3 regions of the Enterobacter sp. FW301-JW81 genome follow, and region 1 is predicted to be linked to each of the others. Evidence: predicted binding sites of a transcription regulator. Region 1 holds the regulator's gene; each other region holds the start of a gene.
The links. Region 1 encodes Fur, which represses iron uptake genes when iron is present. Its sites were predicted from a motif close to ATAATAATGAGAACNACTATCAA; they were not measured.
Positions count from the first base shown of each region.

Region 2: the regulator Fur is predicted to act here: its motif matches at 1,721-1,743, upstream of ftnA (non-heme ferritin).
Region 3: the regulator Fur is predicted to act here: its motif matches at 2,856-2,878, upstream of feoA (ferrous iron transporter A).

Region 1 is NZ_JBYTBA010000005.1:415,862-421,226, forward strand. It holds gene chiP (chitoporin ChiP) at 70-1,467, shown strand; gene chiQ (ChiQ/YbfN family lipoprotein) at 1,515-1,844, shown strand; gene fur (ferric iron uptake transcriptional regulator) at 1,952-2,398, opposite strand; gene fldA (flavodoxin FldA) at 2,689-3,219, opposite strand; gene ybfE (LexA regulated protein) at 3,375-3,662, opposite strand; gene ybfF (esterase) at 3,791-4,564, opposite strand; gene seqA (replication initiation negative regulator SeqA) at 4,748-5,296, shown strand; gene pgm (phosphoglucomutase (alpha-D-glucose-1,6-bisphosphate-dependent)) at 5,321-5,365, shown strand, end outside.
Region 2 is NZ_JBYTBA010000002.1:686,644-692,008, reverse strand. It holds gene AC3WOK_RS10225 (anaerobic C4-dicarboxylate transporter) at 1-496, shown strand, start outside; gene AC3WOK_RS10220 (DUF2766 family protein) at 538-789, opposite strand; gene azuC (stress response protein AzuC) at 898-981, opposite strand; gene yecR (YecR family lipoprotein) at 1,217-1,555, shown strand; gene ftnA (non-heme ferritin) at 1,882-2,379, shown strand; gene tyrP (tyrosine transporter TyrP) at 2,623-3,834, shown strand; gene AC3WOK_RS10195 (YecA/YgfB family protein) at 3,868-4,536, opposite strand; gene AC3WOK_RS10190 (branched-chain amino acid ABC transporter substrate-binding protein) at 4,962-5,365, shown strand, end outside.
Region 3 is NZ_JBYTBA010000008.1:105,601-110,965, reverse strand. It holds gene greB (transcription elongation factor GreB) at 1-218, shown strand, start outside; gene AC3WOK_RS21125 (Tex family protein) at 307-2,637, shown strand; gene feoA (ferrous iron transporter A) at 2,919-3,146, shown strand; gene feoB (Fe(2+) transporter permease subunit FeoB) at 3,177-5,365, shown strand, end outside.

The DNA of each region.
Region 1 (5,365 bases):
CCCCTGACCATTTGGTCTTTTTTATTTTCGCCGTTTCAGGCGTTTTAATTCGTCAAAGAGGAATAATCTATGCGTACGTTCAGTGGCAAACGTAGTGCGCTGGCGCTGGCTATTGCCGGTGTGACAGCAATGTCGGGCCTGGTCGTTACACCAGAGGCGAAAGCCGCGGGTTTCATCGAAGATTCTACCCTCACGGGCGGTATTTATTACTGGCAGCGTGAACGTGACCGTAAAGACGTCACTGAAGACAAATACAAAACTAACCTTTCTCACTCCACCTGGAACGCCAACCTGGACTTCCAGTCGGGTTATGCCGCGGATATGTTCGGTCTGGATATTGCTGCGTTCACCGCAATCGAAATGGCGGAAAACGGCGACAGCGGCCACCCGAACGAAATTGCCTTCTCCTCCAGCAACAAAGCTTATAAAGAAGACTGGTCCGGGGATAAGAGCGGAATCAGCCTTTATAAGGCCGCAGCGAAATTTAAATACGGCCCGGTATGGGCGCGCGGTGGCTATATTCAGCCAACCGGCCAGACGCTGTTAGCACCGCACTGGAGCTTTATGCCGGGTACCTATCAGGGGGCAGAAGCCGGGGCGAACTTTGACTACGGTGATGCGGGTGCGTTGAGCTTCTCTTATATGTGGACCAACGAGTATAAAGCACCATGGCACATCGAAATGGACAAGTTCTACCAGAACGATAAGAAAACCAAAGTAGATTATCTGCACTCGCTGGGTGCGAAATACGACTTCAAAAACGATCTGGTTCTCGAAGCCGCATTTGGCCAGGCGCAAGGTTATGTCGATCAGTATTTTGCCAAGGCCAGCTATAAGTTTGATGTTGCGGGTAGCCCGCTGAGCACCAGCTACCAGTTCTACGGCACGCGCGACAAGGTCAGCAACGGTGGCGTCAATGATATTTATGACGGTACCGCGTGGTTGCAGGCGTTGACCTTTGGCTACAAGGTCGGTCAGGTTGATTTGCGCCTGGAAGGCACGTGGGTGAAGGCGGAAGGGCAGCAGGGGTACTTCCTGCAGCGTATGACCCCGACCTATGCATCGTCCAACGGCCGTCTTGATATCTGGTGGGATAACCGTTCCGACTTCAACGCCGACGGCGAGAAAGCGGTCTTCTTCGGCGCAATGTATGACCTCAAAAACTGGAATCTGCCTGGCTGGGCCGTGGGTGCCTCTTACGCTTACGCCTGGGATGCAAAACCTGCCGATATGGCAACACCGGACGCCTATTACGATCCAAACTATCGCCTGAAAGAGTCCTCCTACAGCCTGGATGCTATCTATACCCTGCAGGATGGCCGCGCGAAAGGCACGATGTTCAAACTGCACTTCACCCAGTATGACAACCACTCCGATATCCCGAGCTATGCGGGCGGTTACGGCAACATCTTCCAGGATGAACGTGACGTGAAATTCATGGTTATCGCACCGTTCACCATCTTCTGATGAATCGTCCGGCGGGTTAGCGCCCGCCGGACCGGAGACTGCACATGATGAAAAAAATCGTAATTGTCGCGCTGCTGGCGTCGGGGCTGGTGGCGTGTTCTCAGAGCCAGGCGCCTAAAGAAGATTCCCGGCTGAAGGAGGCCTATAGCGCGTGCATCAATACCGCTGAAGGCTCGCCGGAGAAAATTCAGGCCTGCCAGAGCGTGTTGAATGTGCTGAAAAAAGAGAAGGCGCATGAGCAGTTCGCAACGCAGGAAAATGTTCGCGTGATGGATTACCAGGCCTGTATCCAGGCGCGTAAAACCGGTAACGATCAGGAAGTGGCGAAGCGTTGCGACCAGATCTGGAAAGAGATCCGCAGCAATAACAGTAACTAACCTGCTGTTACCATGCCCGGTGGCGCTATGCTTACCGGGCTTTTTTATACCTGAAAACAGGCGAAAAAAAAGCCAACCTTGCGGCTGGCTCAGAGTATGAAGACTGATTATTTTGCGTCGTGCGCGTGGTCATCTTCGCGGCAGTCGCCTTCAGCGCAGTGACCGTAAAGGTACAGGCTGTGGTTGGTCAGGCGGATGCCATGACGCGCGGCGATTTCACGCTGGCGTGATTCAATGGAATCATCGCTAAATTCAATGACCTTGCCGCAATCGAGGCAGATCAGGTGATCGTGGTGCTGCTGCTGGGTCAGTTCGAAAACAGATTTACCACCTTCGAAATTATGACGGGTAACAATGCCCGCGTCATCAAACTGGTTCAGCACGCGATAGACGGTAGCCAGCCCAATCTCTTCACCCATGTCGATAAGACGTTTATAGAGGTCTTCCGCACTGACATGGTGATTGTCTGGACCCTGAAGCACTTCGAGGATTTTTAACCGAGGAAGCGTAACTTTCAGGCCAGCCTTCTTTAATGCGGTATTGTTGTCAGTCATGCGGAATCTGTCCTGTTGCTAAACGATTCACTTCTGTAGGAAGTGACAGAAAATGCACCCGGGATAATGCGTCTCATTATAGAACTGCCATGGCTAAATGAAAACTGCAAGTCTCAGGCAAAATATGCTTATAAAAACGTGGTATCACCAACAAACTTGCTCAATGGAAAACCACGTTTATCAGGGAGACATTGTACAGGTCTGGGCGAAAAAGTTAAAAGATTGTAGCGATTAATTTAATCGGTTTGACCTGGAGCACGGGCGCAGCCGCCGCTGCGCCGCGATAAAAATCAGGCGTTAAGAATATCGTCCAGGTGCAGTTCCTCACGGATCTGCTTAACCCATTTCTCAACGCGCTCTGCCGTCAGCTCTGGCTGGCGGTCTTCGTCAATGGCCAGACCCACGAAATGATCGTCATCGGCCAGGCCTTTAGACGCTTCGAAGTGGTAACCGGCAGTTGGCCAGTGGCCAACGATCACTGCGCCATTCGGCTCAATGATGTCGCGGATAGTCCCCAGCGCGTCACAGAAGTACTCGGCGTAGTCTTCCTGATCGCCGCAGCCAAACAGGGCGACCAGCTTACCGTTGAAGTCGACTTCTTCCAGCGTCGGGAAGAAATCATCCCAGTCGCACTGGGCTTCACCGTAGTACCACGTTGGAATACCCAGCAGAAGAATGTCATAGCCTTCGAGATCTTCTTTGCTGCTCTTGGCGATGTCATGCACATCAGCAACGTCTTTACCGAGCTGTTTTTGAATGTTTTTTGCGATATTTTCGGTATTGCCGGTATCACTGCCAAAGAAAATGCCGATGATTGCCATGAGTAAAATAACCTCTTGAAACTTAATAGTATGGTGGCGCAATTCGGCCACGGATAAGGGCAATAATAGCAGAACTGGCAACCCTGCGGAAACAGCTATCGCGCAGGACTGCACTCCGTGCTACATGAAAAGGGCGATAAAGGGGATTTTCAGACTTATGCCTGGCTGCGTAACGTCTCAAGCTGGGCGATCAACATCTCTTCAATGAGCTCGCTGCGGCTGATATTTCGCGCGTCAGCCAGCTCGTTAAGCGCATCGACGGCGTCGGCGTTAAGCTTCAGTTCGACACGCTTAAGCCCACGATTTTTATCGCGTTTAAGCTGGTTGCGTTTATTGATACGCAGCTGTTCATCGCGCGAAAGCGGATTCGTCTTGGGTCGTCCCGGTCGACGTTCATTCGCGAACAGATCTAGTGTCGTACGGTCCGTTTGTTCTTTGGCCATGATTCTGAGACTTCGGGGGAAACACGCCGCCCTGCTAATGCCCGGGCGATAAGCGCGCCATCATACATCACCAAAAACGGCACGCCAACGACTGGAAGCCCGCAGCCTTCCAGTCGCTCTCTTTTTAATCAATTCGCAGTATCAGCGAGATAGCGGCGAATGGCGCGCAGCACGGCGTCAGGTTTTTCTGCGTGAACCCAGTGTCCGGCCCCGGCAATCACGTGGGCGCGCGCCTGCGGGAATTGTGCCAGCAAGGTGTCGCGGTACGCGTCGGTAATATAAGGAGAGTTACCGCCACGAATGAAGAGGGTAGGGTGTGGCCAGGCAGGTACCGTTTCCCAGCCAACGATATTGTTGTACTGCTCCCAGAGCACCGGCACGTTAAAACGCCATTGTCCGTCAACAAATGACTTCAGCAGGAATTGCACAACGCCTTCTTCATCAAGATGGTCACGCATGACCGCAGCCGCCTGCTGGCGGGTCGCGACACCCGCTTCAGTAACCGCATTGATGGCGGCAAAAATCTCGTCGTGTCGGCGGACGTCATAATCCACGGGCGCAACATCAATTACCACCAGGCCGTTAATACGCTCCGGCGCAAGCGCCGTCAGGGCCATCACCGCTTTGCCGCCCATTGAATGCCCGATGAGCGTCACCTTCTGCAGGCCGTTGGCGTCCAGCGTATCCAGCAGATCCTGTGCCATCGCGGCATAGGTCATCTCGTCTGAACGCCCGGAAAGACCGTGATTGCGCATATCGACCTGTAAAATATCGTGATCGGTAACCAGATCGCGCGCCAGCACGCCCAGGTTATCCAGGCTGCCAAAAAGCCCGTGAACCAGTACGATGGGAGAATTATTGTTCGGCGATTGTGCAGTTTGCGCTCGGGTATTCAATTTCATGGCAAAGTTCTTTTTTTACGTATGTCAGGTTAGGGTATCATGTTGACCATTCTGCCGCCCGGCTGCAAGGTTCCAGTTTAATCTGACTTTTGCTGCCAACCAGGTTTGACGCTATCCGCTGTTGGGATTTGACCCTATAATCCCAATGACTTGTATTCAGATAAGAAATCGCACTGGATTAAGATGAAAACAATCGAAGTTGATGACGAACTCTATCAGTATATTGCCAGCCAGACGCGGCATATCGGGGAGAGCGCGTCCGACATTTTACGGCGCATGCTTAAAATTTCCGCCGCTTCACAGCCTGCTACCCCAGTCACCAAAGATGTCGTGTCTCAGCCGAGCGTTGTTGCACAGGCAAAACCTGCCGTGACACCGGCAAAAGATAAAGTGCGCGCGATGCGCGAGCTGCTGCTGTCCGATGAATATGCGGAGCAGAAAAAGGCGGTTAACCGCTTTATGCTGGTGCTGTCTACACTTTATTCACTGGATAACAAGGCGTTTGCTGAAGCGACCGAGTCGCTGCACGGTCGTACTCGCGTCTATTTCGCGGGTGACGAGCAGACGCTGCTGCAAAATGGCAACCAAACCAAACCTAAACATGTCCCAGGCACCCCGTACTGGGTGATCACCAATACCAATACGGGCCGCAAGTGCAGCATGGTTGAACATATCATGCAGTCCATGCAGTTCCCGGCGGAATTGATTGAAAAGGTTTGCGGTACAATTTAACCCTTGCATCAGAAGGACCCGGTAATGGCAAATCACAGCCGTGCAGGCCAACCTGCACAACAAAGCGAT
Region 2 (5,365 bases), on a different contig from region 1:
GGGCGCCGTGATGCTGATGGCCTGCAGGGTCAATGCGTCCGCGATTTCTAACGGCGCGGTATTCAAGGCTGGAATGGTCGCGATCTTCTCGGTGTTCGGCGTGGCGTGGATGAGCGATACCTTTTTCCAGGCGCATCTCGACGAGCTAAAGCTGGCGCTGGAAGGCGTGGTGAAAAGCCACCCGTGGACGTATGCGATTGTCCTGTTTCTGGTGTCTAAACTGGTGAACAGCCAGGCGGCTGCGCTGACGGCCGTTGCGCCGATGGGCCTTATGCTGGGTATCGATCCGAAAATGCTGATCGCCTTTTTCCCGGCCTCATACGGCTATTTTGTCCTGCCGACCTATCCGAGCGATTTGGCCTGCATCGGCTTTGACCGTTCAGGCACCACCCGCATCGGCAAATTTATCATCAACCACAGCTTTATTTTGCCGGGGCTGATTGGGGTAAGCTGCGCGTGCGCGGCGAGCTACCTGCTGGTCCAGACGTTCTTTTAGCGGCATCAACGGGCGACACGTGCCGTCGCCCATTTCCCGCGTTAGTGGGACTCACCCTGCGGCGTGAATCGCAGCTCAATCAGCGCGATGGCTTTCTGGATCGCACGAAGCGTAACCGGGTCAGCGGCAGCAGGATGGCTGGCGAAATCGATGTTTTTCAGCTGCGTAGACATCTTCTCGCGCACTTCAACCGGCGCAATCACGTCCAGAACATCAAGGATTTGTTTGATAACCAGCTGGCATGCAACAACGTCAGACACCAGCTCCTGATCGGCGCTCAGGTTTTGTGACATGGGGCGTTCTCCTTATTTAAAGGCGGCCATAGTAGCAAAACGCAGCCCCTTTCATCTCCCCTTCGTCGTCTGCAGAGACAAAAAAACCTGCCGAAGCAGGTTTTTTTATCAGAACATGGCGCCCGGCGGCACGTCTTTGAACGTGCGGCAGTAATTGGCCCACATGCTTTTCAGGATTTTGCGCAGTTTCACGATGAGGCTCCATTAACTTGTTATACAACTTTATTATCAACGTGCCTATAATATGACCACTATCACAAAAATCAATATTTTTGTGACATTCATCACAATTTTTCTCAGGGTGTAGCCTGAAAGCGTTCATCTCTGACCCGTTGCAAAGAGTGAGGGCAGAATGTCCGGCTATTCCAGGCATTGCAGCGGGCATCTGCGGGTACGATATCGTATTTCCATCCACTCAGAGCGAACCATGAAAAGAGTCATTGTAGCCGGCATGCTCCTGCTGCTCGCAGGATGCAGTATTAACCGCCAGGCTGAAGTCAGCAGCCTCGACGCGCCGAACGGCATCGTCCGCCTCGACTACGGCCAGGCAGTGCTGCAAAATGCGTATTCCGATGAGTATGTGAATAACGGAACGGCGGCAAAAGCGTGTCAGAGTATGGGGTATGCCACAGCATCAGCCTATGGTCAGCCCATTAAAACCTGCACCCTGACCAGCGGCGCGTTGTGTCTGAACGAGAGCGTGACCATCCAGTATAAATGTATGGGGTACGCCGTTAACCCTAAGTCAAATAATCCGTGGTATTGATCGAGGCTGCCAGCGCTTGCTGGCACTTTATACCCGTCATACTTCACGTTGCCTGTGCGTTGGCTGCACTCGTTCACCCCGGTCACTTACTTATGTAAGCTCCCGGGGATTCACTCCCTTGCCGCCTGCATGCAACCTGAATTATTTAGGGTATATTTATTACGAACAAAAACAATTCTCATTAATATATATAAATATCGCCAATGCGTTTTATTCCCATTCGTATTTTAAATAAAGAAATAAATATTTTACGTTTTGCAAATAATTAAATAACAAATTATAGTGTCGCTCATTGTGAACCAGAAATAATAAACCGGAGCGCCACCATGCTGAAAACTGAAATGATCGACAAGCTCAACGCACAAATGAACCTTGAGCTTTTTTCGTCTCTCCTCTACCAGCAGATGAGCGCCTGGTGCAGCTACCACAGCTTCGAAGGCGCAGCCGCGTTTCTGCGTCGTCACGCTCAGGAAGAGATGACCCACATGCAGCGTCTGTTTGATTATCTGACAGATACGGGCAGCCTGCCGCGCATTGAAACCGTGACATCCCCTTTTGCTGAATATAATTCTCTCGATGAACTGTTCCGCGCCACCTACGAGCACGAGCAGCTGATCACGCAGAAAATTAACGAACTGGTTCATGCCGCTATGACCAGCCAGGATTATCCAACCTTTAATTTCCTGCAGTGGTACGTCGCAGAACAGCACGAAGAAGAGAAGCTGTTTAAATCCGTTCTGGATAAATTATCTCTGGTCGGTAAATCAGGCGAAGGTCTTTACTTTATTGATAAAGAACTTTCCACTCTCGACACGCAGAATTAATATCAATGCGGTGCTGGTTTCCGGCACCGCGTTAATTTACCTTCCCCCCGCATCAAAACCCGCATTTTTCCCTGAACGCCTTGTTTACGTCACGCCTGACCTTCGCCCCACGTCGGACTGGCGGCAGCGCAATGCGTAAACCTTACATTACACCCCTTGTAACGGTGGTTTGACGAATTGCCGCTTTTCCCTTACTCTGCGCCGCAGATTTTGTCGCGATGTAGAGTCGTTGTAGAGGAAAGCGTGAAAAACAGAACCCTGGGAAGTATTTTTATCGTCGCCGGAACGACAATTGGCGCAGGAATGCTGGCAATGCCCCTGGCGGCCGCAGGCGTGGGATTTGGCATGACCCTGCTGCTGCTGGGTACGCTCTGGGCCTTGATGTGTTACACCGCCCTGCTGCTGCTTGAGGTTTACCAGCACGTGCCCGCCGACACCGGCCTGGGTTCACTTGCGGCGCGCTACCTGGGACGTTACGGCCAGTGGATAACCGGCTTTAGCATGATGTTCCTGATGTATGCCCTGACCGCCGCCTACATCAGCGGCGCCGGGGAATTGATCGCCTCCAGCGTTAATGACTGGTTCGGCTCTGACATTACCCCTGCGACGGGGGCTATCTTCTTTGCGCTCATCGGCGGCGGCGTGGTCTGCGTGGGAACATCGCTTGTCGATCTGTTTAACCGTTTTCTGTTCAGCGCCAAAATTCTGTTCCTGATTGTCATGCTGGTCCTGCTGGCGCCGCACGTGCACAAGGTCAACCTGCTAACGCTGCCGCTGGAAAAAGGGCTGGCGCTTTCCGCCATCCCGGTCATCTTCACCTCGTTTGGCTTCCACGGCAGCGTGCCGAGCATCGTCAGCTATATGAACGGCGATATTCGCAAGCTGCGCCGCGTCTTTGTTATCGGCAGCGCGATCCCGCTGATCGCCTATATTTTCTGGCAGCTGGTCACGCTGGGCAGCATTGACTCTTCAACCTTTATTGGGCTGATGGCACAGCACGCTGGCCTGAACGGTTTTCTGCTGGCCCTGCGCGAGGTCGTCACCTCCCCGCACGTTGAGCTGGCGGTACACCTGTTTGCCGACCTGGCGCTGGCGACCTCGTTCCTGGGCGTGGCGCTTGGCCTGTTCGATTACCTGGCCGATCTGTTCCAGCGTCGCAATACCGCCGCAGGACGCTTACAGACCGGGGCAATCACCTTCCTGCCGCCGCTGGCATTCGCACTGTTTTATCCGCGCGGGTTTGTGATGGCCCTGGGATACGCAGGGGTGGCGCTGTCGGTCCTTGCTCTGCTCCTCCCTTCCTTGCTGGCATGGAAGAGCCGCCAGCAGCATCCGCAGCAGGGATACCGCGTGGCGGGGGGAAAACCGCTGCTGTGCATTGTGTTTGCCTGTGGAGTGGTGATTATTCTGGTGCAGGTGTTGATTGCAGCGGGAATGCTGCCGGAAGTGGGTTAAATAAAAAAGGGGCTATCATCAGCCCCTTTTTTATCAGTGCAAACAGCAGCTCTTAAACTTCTTCCCGCTGCCGCAAGGACACGGATCGTTACGCCCAACCTTGGTGCCGTTCACCGTCGGTTTCTTCACTTCCGGCTGCTGCGGGTTGTTGACCCAGTATTGATATAAACGCAGTGCCGCAGGCTGGATGCTCTCGATGCTGGCGATATACTCCTCTTCGGACAGTTCATCCAGCTTTTCGCTGTTATCTTCCGTACCGTGCAGCGCAATCACATCAAGATCGGCCTTCAGCGCTTCCGGCAAGGCTGACCAGTCCGTCAACGCCACGCCGCGCATGTAGCCGTAGCACCACTCTTCCACAACGGTATAGCTTTCATCGTCTACGTCGTTATATCCAAACATCGGTTCAAACTGATCCGGATATTCGCTCAGGCGCTCGGCAATATCGTTCATGTGCTTAAAGCAGAGATCGATAAAACGGTTCATCTCACGATCGTTTTTCCAGCGTGGAATGTATTTCTCGCCACCCCATACCGCCACCAGCCAGGCATCTGGCTCAACGACAACGGGGCCGGAAAGCACTGCGGTGAGCATGCCGTCCAGCTCGGACACGTCAATAACGGACGCATCATCATGACCGTAAGACATTAACGTCTCTTCAAGCCACGCCATTTCGCTTTCATTTAATGGGCCTTCAGTCATCGCTGACACTCCTGATAAAAAGGAAACGATCCTAACACATATCTCCCGCCTCTACGGGCGGAAGTTTAGGTCTTTATTGCTGCAAAAACGTGCAAATCGTGACCTTTGCACAACTTATGGGCTTTATTGTTAACGATATGTGATCTCCGCTGTAATTTCTTCTCCTCCCGCAGGGCGGCATAACGCGGCGCTCTATACTCAAACAGGTCACAGGCCCGTCAATGGGTTAACCATTCTGGCAACGTTTTTGCTTGCTGTTCTTCGCGCGATGCTGCGCAGGGAAACCTCGCCGTAATATGCAGGATGCCGTCTGTATCTTGTTCGTTTAGTGCATTTTGTTCTTGTTCACGTTTTGGATTGGCTGCGCCGTCGGGCGTTTGGGTTTACGCCGTGGTGCAAAAACCTCTTTGCTAAGGAACATAATAATGTCGCTGAAATTTATCAGAACTCCTCTTTCTCTCGTGTTGGCCGGCTGCCTGGTGACGGCGTTTTCCGCCAGGGCCGATATTGTGATTGGCGTGGCCGGGCCGTTCACGGGTCCTAATGCCACCTATGGCGATCAGTACTGGCACGGCGCAACGCAGGCCGCTGAAGACATTAACGCTGCCGGCGGCATTAACGGTGAGAAGATCAAACTGGTTCAGGGCGATGACGCCTGCGAGCCTAAGCAGGCCGTGGCCGTCGCCAACCGTTTAGTTGACCAGGATAAAGTCAACGCCGTGGTCGGCCATTTCTGCTCCTCTTCCACGATGCCCGCCTCCGAGGTTTACAGCGATGCGGGGATCATCGCCATCACCCCCGGCTCGACCAACCCGCTGATTACCGAACG
Region 3 (5,365 bases), on a different contig from region 1:
TCTTCGGCGCATGGGTTGAGATTGAAAACGACAACGGCGACACCCTGCGTTTTCGCATTGTCGGCTACGATGAAATTTTTGGCCGTAAGGATTACATCTCCATTGACTCCCCGATGGCCCGCGCGCTGCTGAAAAAGGAAGTGGGCGACCTGGCCGTCGTTCAGACCCCTTCCGGTGAAGCCAGCTGGTACGTGAACGAAATCGAGTACGTTAAATAGTCCGAGAGCGCCCTCCCCGGCTGGCATTTTGCCGTGTCAGCCCGTATAACTATCCCCTGATTTTTTCGACTCAACAGATGATAAAGCCATGATGAAAGATTCGCTCTGCCGCATTATTGCGGGTGATATTCAGGCCAGAGCCGAACAGGTAGAAGCTGCCGTTCGCCTGCTTGATGAAGGGAACACCGTGCCGTTTATTGCGCGCTATCGTAAGGAAGTCACCGGCGGTCTGGATGACACGCAGCTGCGTAACCTGGAGACCCGTCTGGGTTATTTGCGCGAGCTGGAAGAACGTCGTCAGGCGATCCTCAAATCCATCGGCGAACAGGGCAAGCTGACCGGCGAGCTGGAAAGCGCCATTAACGGCACCCTGAGCAAAACCGAACTCGAAGACCTCTATCTGCCATACAAGCCGAAGCGCCGCACGCGCGGGCAGATTGCGATTGAAGCGGGTCTTGAGCCGCTGGCAGACCTGCTGTGGAACGCGCCGTCGCACGATCCGGAAACCGAAGCGGCGAAATTTATCGACGCCGACAAAGGCGTTGCGGACACGAAGGCCGCACTCGATGGCGCACGCTACATTCTGATGGAGCGCTTCGCCGAAGACGCTGCCCTGCTCGCCAAAGTGCGTGATTACCTGTGGAAGAACGCACACATCGTCTCTACCGTCGTTGCGGGCAAAGAGGAAGAGGGCGCGAAATTCCGCGACTACTTCGATCACCACGAACCGATTTCTACCACCCCTTCTCACCGCGCGCTGGCGATGTTCCGCGGCCGCAACGAAGGCGTGCTGCAGCTCTCCCTGAACGCCGACCCGCAGTTTGACGAGCCGCCGAAAGAGAGCCACTGCGAGCAGATCATCATCGACCATCTTGGCCTGCGCCTGAACAACGCCCCGGCAGACAGCTGGCGCAAAGGCGTGGTGAGCTGGACCTGGCGCATCAAGGTGCTGATGCACCTGGAAACCGAGCTGATGGGTACCGTGCGCGAGCGCGCCGAAGATGAAGCCATCAACGTCTTCGCCCGTAACCTGCACGACCTGCTGATGGCCGCCCCTGCCGGCCTGCGCGCGACCATGGGTCTCGATCCGGGCCTGCGCACCGGCGTGAAGGTGGCCGTGGTTGACGGCACCGGCAAGCTGGTGGCTACCGATACCATCTATCCGCACACCGGACAGGCAGCGAAAGCGGCCGTCGTGGTGGCGGCGCTGTGCGAGAAGTATAACGTGGAGCTGGTCGCCATTGGCAACGGCACGGCGTCCCGCGAAACCGAACGTTTCTACCTCGACGTGCAGAAGCAGTTCCCGAAAGTGACGGCGCAGAAAGTGATCGTCAGCGAAGCGGGGGCGTCCGTCTATTCCGCGTCTGAGCTGGCGGCGCAGGAGTTCCCGGACCTGGACGTTTCCCTGCGCGGTGCGGTCTCTATCGCTCGCCGCCTGCAGGATCCGCTGGCGGAACTGGTGAAGATCGACCCGAAATCCATCGGTGTGGGCCAGTATCAGCACGACGTGAGCCAGACTCAGCTGGCGCGCAAGCTGGATGCGGTTGTGGAAGACTGCGTAAACGCCGTCGGCGTTGACCTGAACACCGCTTCCGTTCCTCTGCTGACCCGCGTGGCGGGCTTAACGCGCATGATGGCGCAGAACATCGTCGCCTGGCGCGATGAGAACGGCCAGTTCCAGAACCGCCAGCAGTTGCTGAAGGTAAGCCGTCTCGGACCAAAAGCGTTTGAGCAGTGCGCGGGTTTCCTGCGCATCAACCACGGCGATAACCCGCTCGATGCCTCCACCGTTCACCCGGAAGCGTACCCGGTGGTGGAACGCATTCTGGCCGCCACCCAGCAGGCGCTGAAAGACCTGATGGGCGACAACAGCGCCCTGCGCAACCTGAAAGCCGTGGATTTCACCGACGATAAATTTGGCGTGCCAACCGTCACCGACATTATCAAAGAGCTGGAAAAACCAGGTCGCGATCCGCGTCCTGAGTTCAAAACGGCGACCTTTGCCGACGGCATCGAAACCATGAACGATCTGCTGCCGGGCATGGTTCTGGAAGGCGCGGTAACGAACGTTACCAACTTTGGCGCGTTTGTGGATATCGGCGTGCATCAGGATGGTCTGGTGCATATATCATCCCTTGCCGACAAGTTCGTTGAAGACCCACACACCGTGGTCAAAGCGGGCGACATCGTGAAGGTTAAAGTGCTGGAAGTGGATCTGCAGCGCAAGCGTATCGCCCTGACCATGCGTCTGGACGAGCAGCCAGGCGACACCAACGCGCGCCGTGGCGGCAATGGCGGTGGCCGCGAGCAGCAGCGCCCGGCCGCTAAAGCCGCGAAACCGCGCGGACGCGATGCCCAGCCAGCAGGTAACAGCGCGATGATGGATGCGCTGGCGGCAGCGATGGGTAAGAAACGCTAAACCCTCACCCTAACCCTCTCCCCACAGGGGAGAGGGAATATTATTGTGCCGTAATATATGAAACCGATTGCACAGCCATATTTAAACCACTAATTATCACCCCGTTAACAAATAATCCCCTTTTCGTTTTCCCTTCATTTCAGCAAATATTGAGCAAGGTCAAACAGGCCGTAAATTAATACCGCAAACAACATTCCGTCACAGTTTTAATATTGCTGATAAAAACTATTCTCATTATCATCCCATAGTAGATAATTTAACCTTTCGTGGAATCAGGCATTATGCAATTCACTCCAGACAGTGCATGGAAGATTACCGGTTTTACCCGCGAAATTAGCCCTGCCTATCGGCAGAAGCTGCTGTCACTGGGCATGCTGCCCGGCTCGTCATTCCAGGTGGTACGCGTGGCGCCGCTCGGCGATCCGGTTCATATCGAAACCCGCCGCGTGAATCTGGTACTGCGTAAGAAAGACCTCGCATTAATAGAAGTCGAAGCCTTATCCCGATAACAAGCCAGCGGTTTCAGTGAGTCTAAAAAAATGAAAAAGTTAACTATTGGCTTAATTGGCAATCCTAATTCCGGCAAGACTACGCTTTTTAACCAGCTGACGGGAGCTCGCCAGCGCGTAGGAAACTGGGCCGGCGTGACGGTCGAACGTAAAGAAGGCCAGTTCACGACAACCGACAACCAGGTCACGCTGGTTGACCTCCCCGGCACCTATTCCTTAACCACCATTTCGTCGCAAACCTCGCTTGATGAGCAAATTGCCTGTCACTATATTCTTGGCGGCGACGCGGACCTGCTGATCAACGTGGTCGATGCCTCCAACCTCGAGCGTAACCTTTATCTCACGCTGCAGCTGCTGGAGCTGGGGATCCCCTGCATCGTGGCGCTCAACATGCTCGACATTGCGGAAAAGCAAAAGCTGCGCATCGACGTCGATGCCCTCTCCGCGCGCCTCGGGTGCCCGGTCGTTCCGCTGGTTTCGACGCGCGCTCGCGGGATTGATGCGCTGAAGCTGGCCATCGATCGCCACGCGGGCAACCGCGACGTTGAGCTGGTGCATTACGCAAAGCCCCTCCTGCGCGAAGCCAATATGCTGGCGCAGAAGATGGACAACAGCATGCCTGCGAAACAGCGCCTGTGGCTCGGTCTGCAGATGCTGGAAGGCGATATCTACAGCCGCGCTTACGCCGGACATGCGGCTGATAAACTGGACGTAACGATAGCCCGTCTTCGCGACGAGCTGGACGACCCGGCGCTGCACATCGCCGATGCGCGTTACCAGGCCATCGCCTCGATCTGCGACGTGGTCAGTAACGCCCTCACGGCGGAACCCAGCCGCTTTACGGCTGCGGTGGATAAGGTCGTGCTTAACCGCTTCCTCGGCCTGCCCGTCTTCCTGCTGGTAATGTACGTGATGTTCCTGCTCGCCATTAACATCGGTGGCGCACTGCAGCCCATTTTCGATGCCGGTTCCGTGGCGGTCTTCGTGCACGGAATTCAGTGGGTGGGTTACACCCTGCACTTCCCGGAATGGCTAACCATCTTCCTCGCACAAGGGCTCGGCGGCGGTATCAACACCGTTCTGCCGCTGGTGCCACAGATCGGCATGATGTATCTGTTCCTCTCGTTCCTGGAAGACTCCGGCTACATGGCGCGCGCCGCGTTCGTGATGGACCGTCTGATGCAGGCGCTGGGCCTGCCGGGTAAATCCTTCGTCCCGCTGATTGTCGGCTTCGGCTGTAACGTCCCGTCGGTGATGGGCGCACGCACGCTTGATGCGCCGCGCGAGCGTCTGATGACCATCATGATGGCGCCATTTATGTCCTGCGGCGCCCGTCTGGCAATCTTTGCCGTCTTTGCGGCAGCCTTCTTTGGTCAGCAGGGCGCGCTGGCGGTCTTCTCGCTGTATGTGCTGGGCATCGTGATGGCGATCCTGACCGGCTTAATGCTGAAACACACGATCATGCGCGGTGAAGCCTCGCCGTTTGTGATGGAGCTGCCGGTGTATCACGTGCCGCATCTGAAAAGCCTGGTGATCCAGACCTGGCAGCGCCTGAAAGGCTTTGTGCTGCGCGCCGGTAAGGTGATTGTCATCGTCAGTATTTTCCTGAGCGCGCTGAACAGCTTCACCCTCAGCGGGCAGGCGGCAGACAACATCAACGACTCGGCCCTTGCCTCCGTCAGCCGCGTCATCACCCCGGTCTTCAAACCGATTGGCGTGCATGAGGATAACTGGCAGGCAACCGTCGGGCTGTTCACCGGCGCGATGGCGAAAGAGGTGGTTGTCGGCACTCTGAACACGCTCTACACCGCAGAGAACATTCAGGAGCAGGAGTTTAATCCAGCAGAGTTTCATCTCGGTCATGAACTGCTGGGTGCCGTAGAGGAAACCTGGCAGAGCCTGAAAGAGACCTTCAGCCTGAGCGTGCTGGCCAACCCGATTGAAGCCAGCAAAGGCGACGGTGAAATGGCGACGGGTGCCATGGGCGTGATGAGCGAGAAATTTGGCAGCGCGTCCGCGGCCTATAGCTACCTCATCTTTGTTCTGCTCTACATTCCGTGCATCTCCGTGATGGGGGCGATTGCCCGCGAGTCCAGCCGCGGCTGGATGGGCTTCTCCATCCTGTGGGGGTTAAACATTGCGTACTCGCTGGCGACGCTCTTCTATCAGACCGTTAACTTCAGCCAACACCCGCGCTACAGCCTGGTCTGCATCCTCGC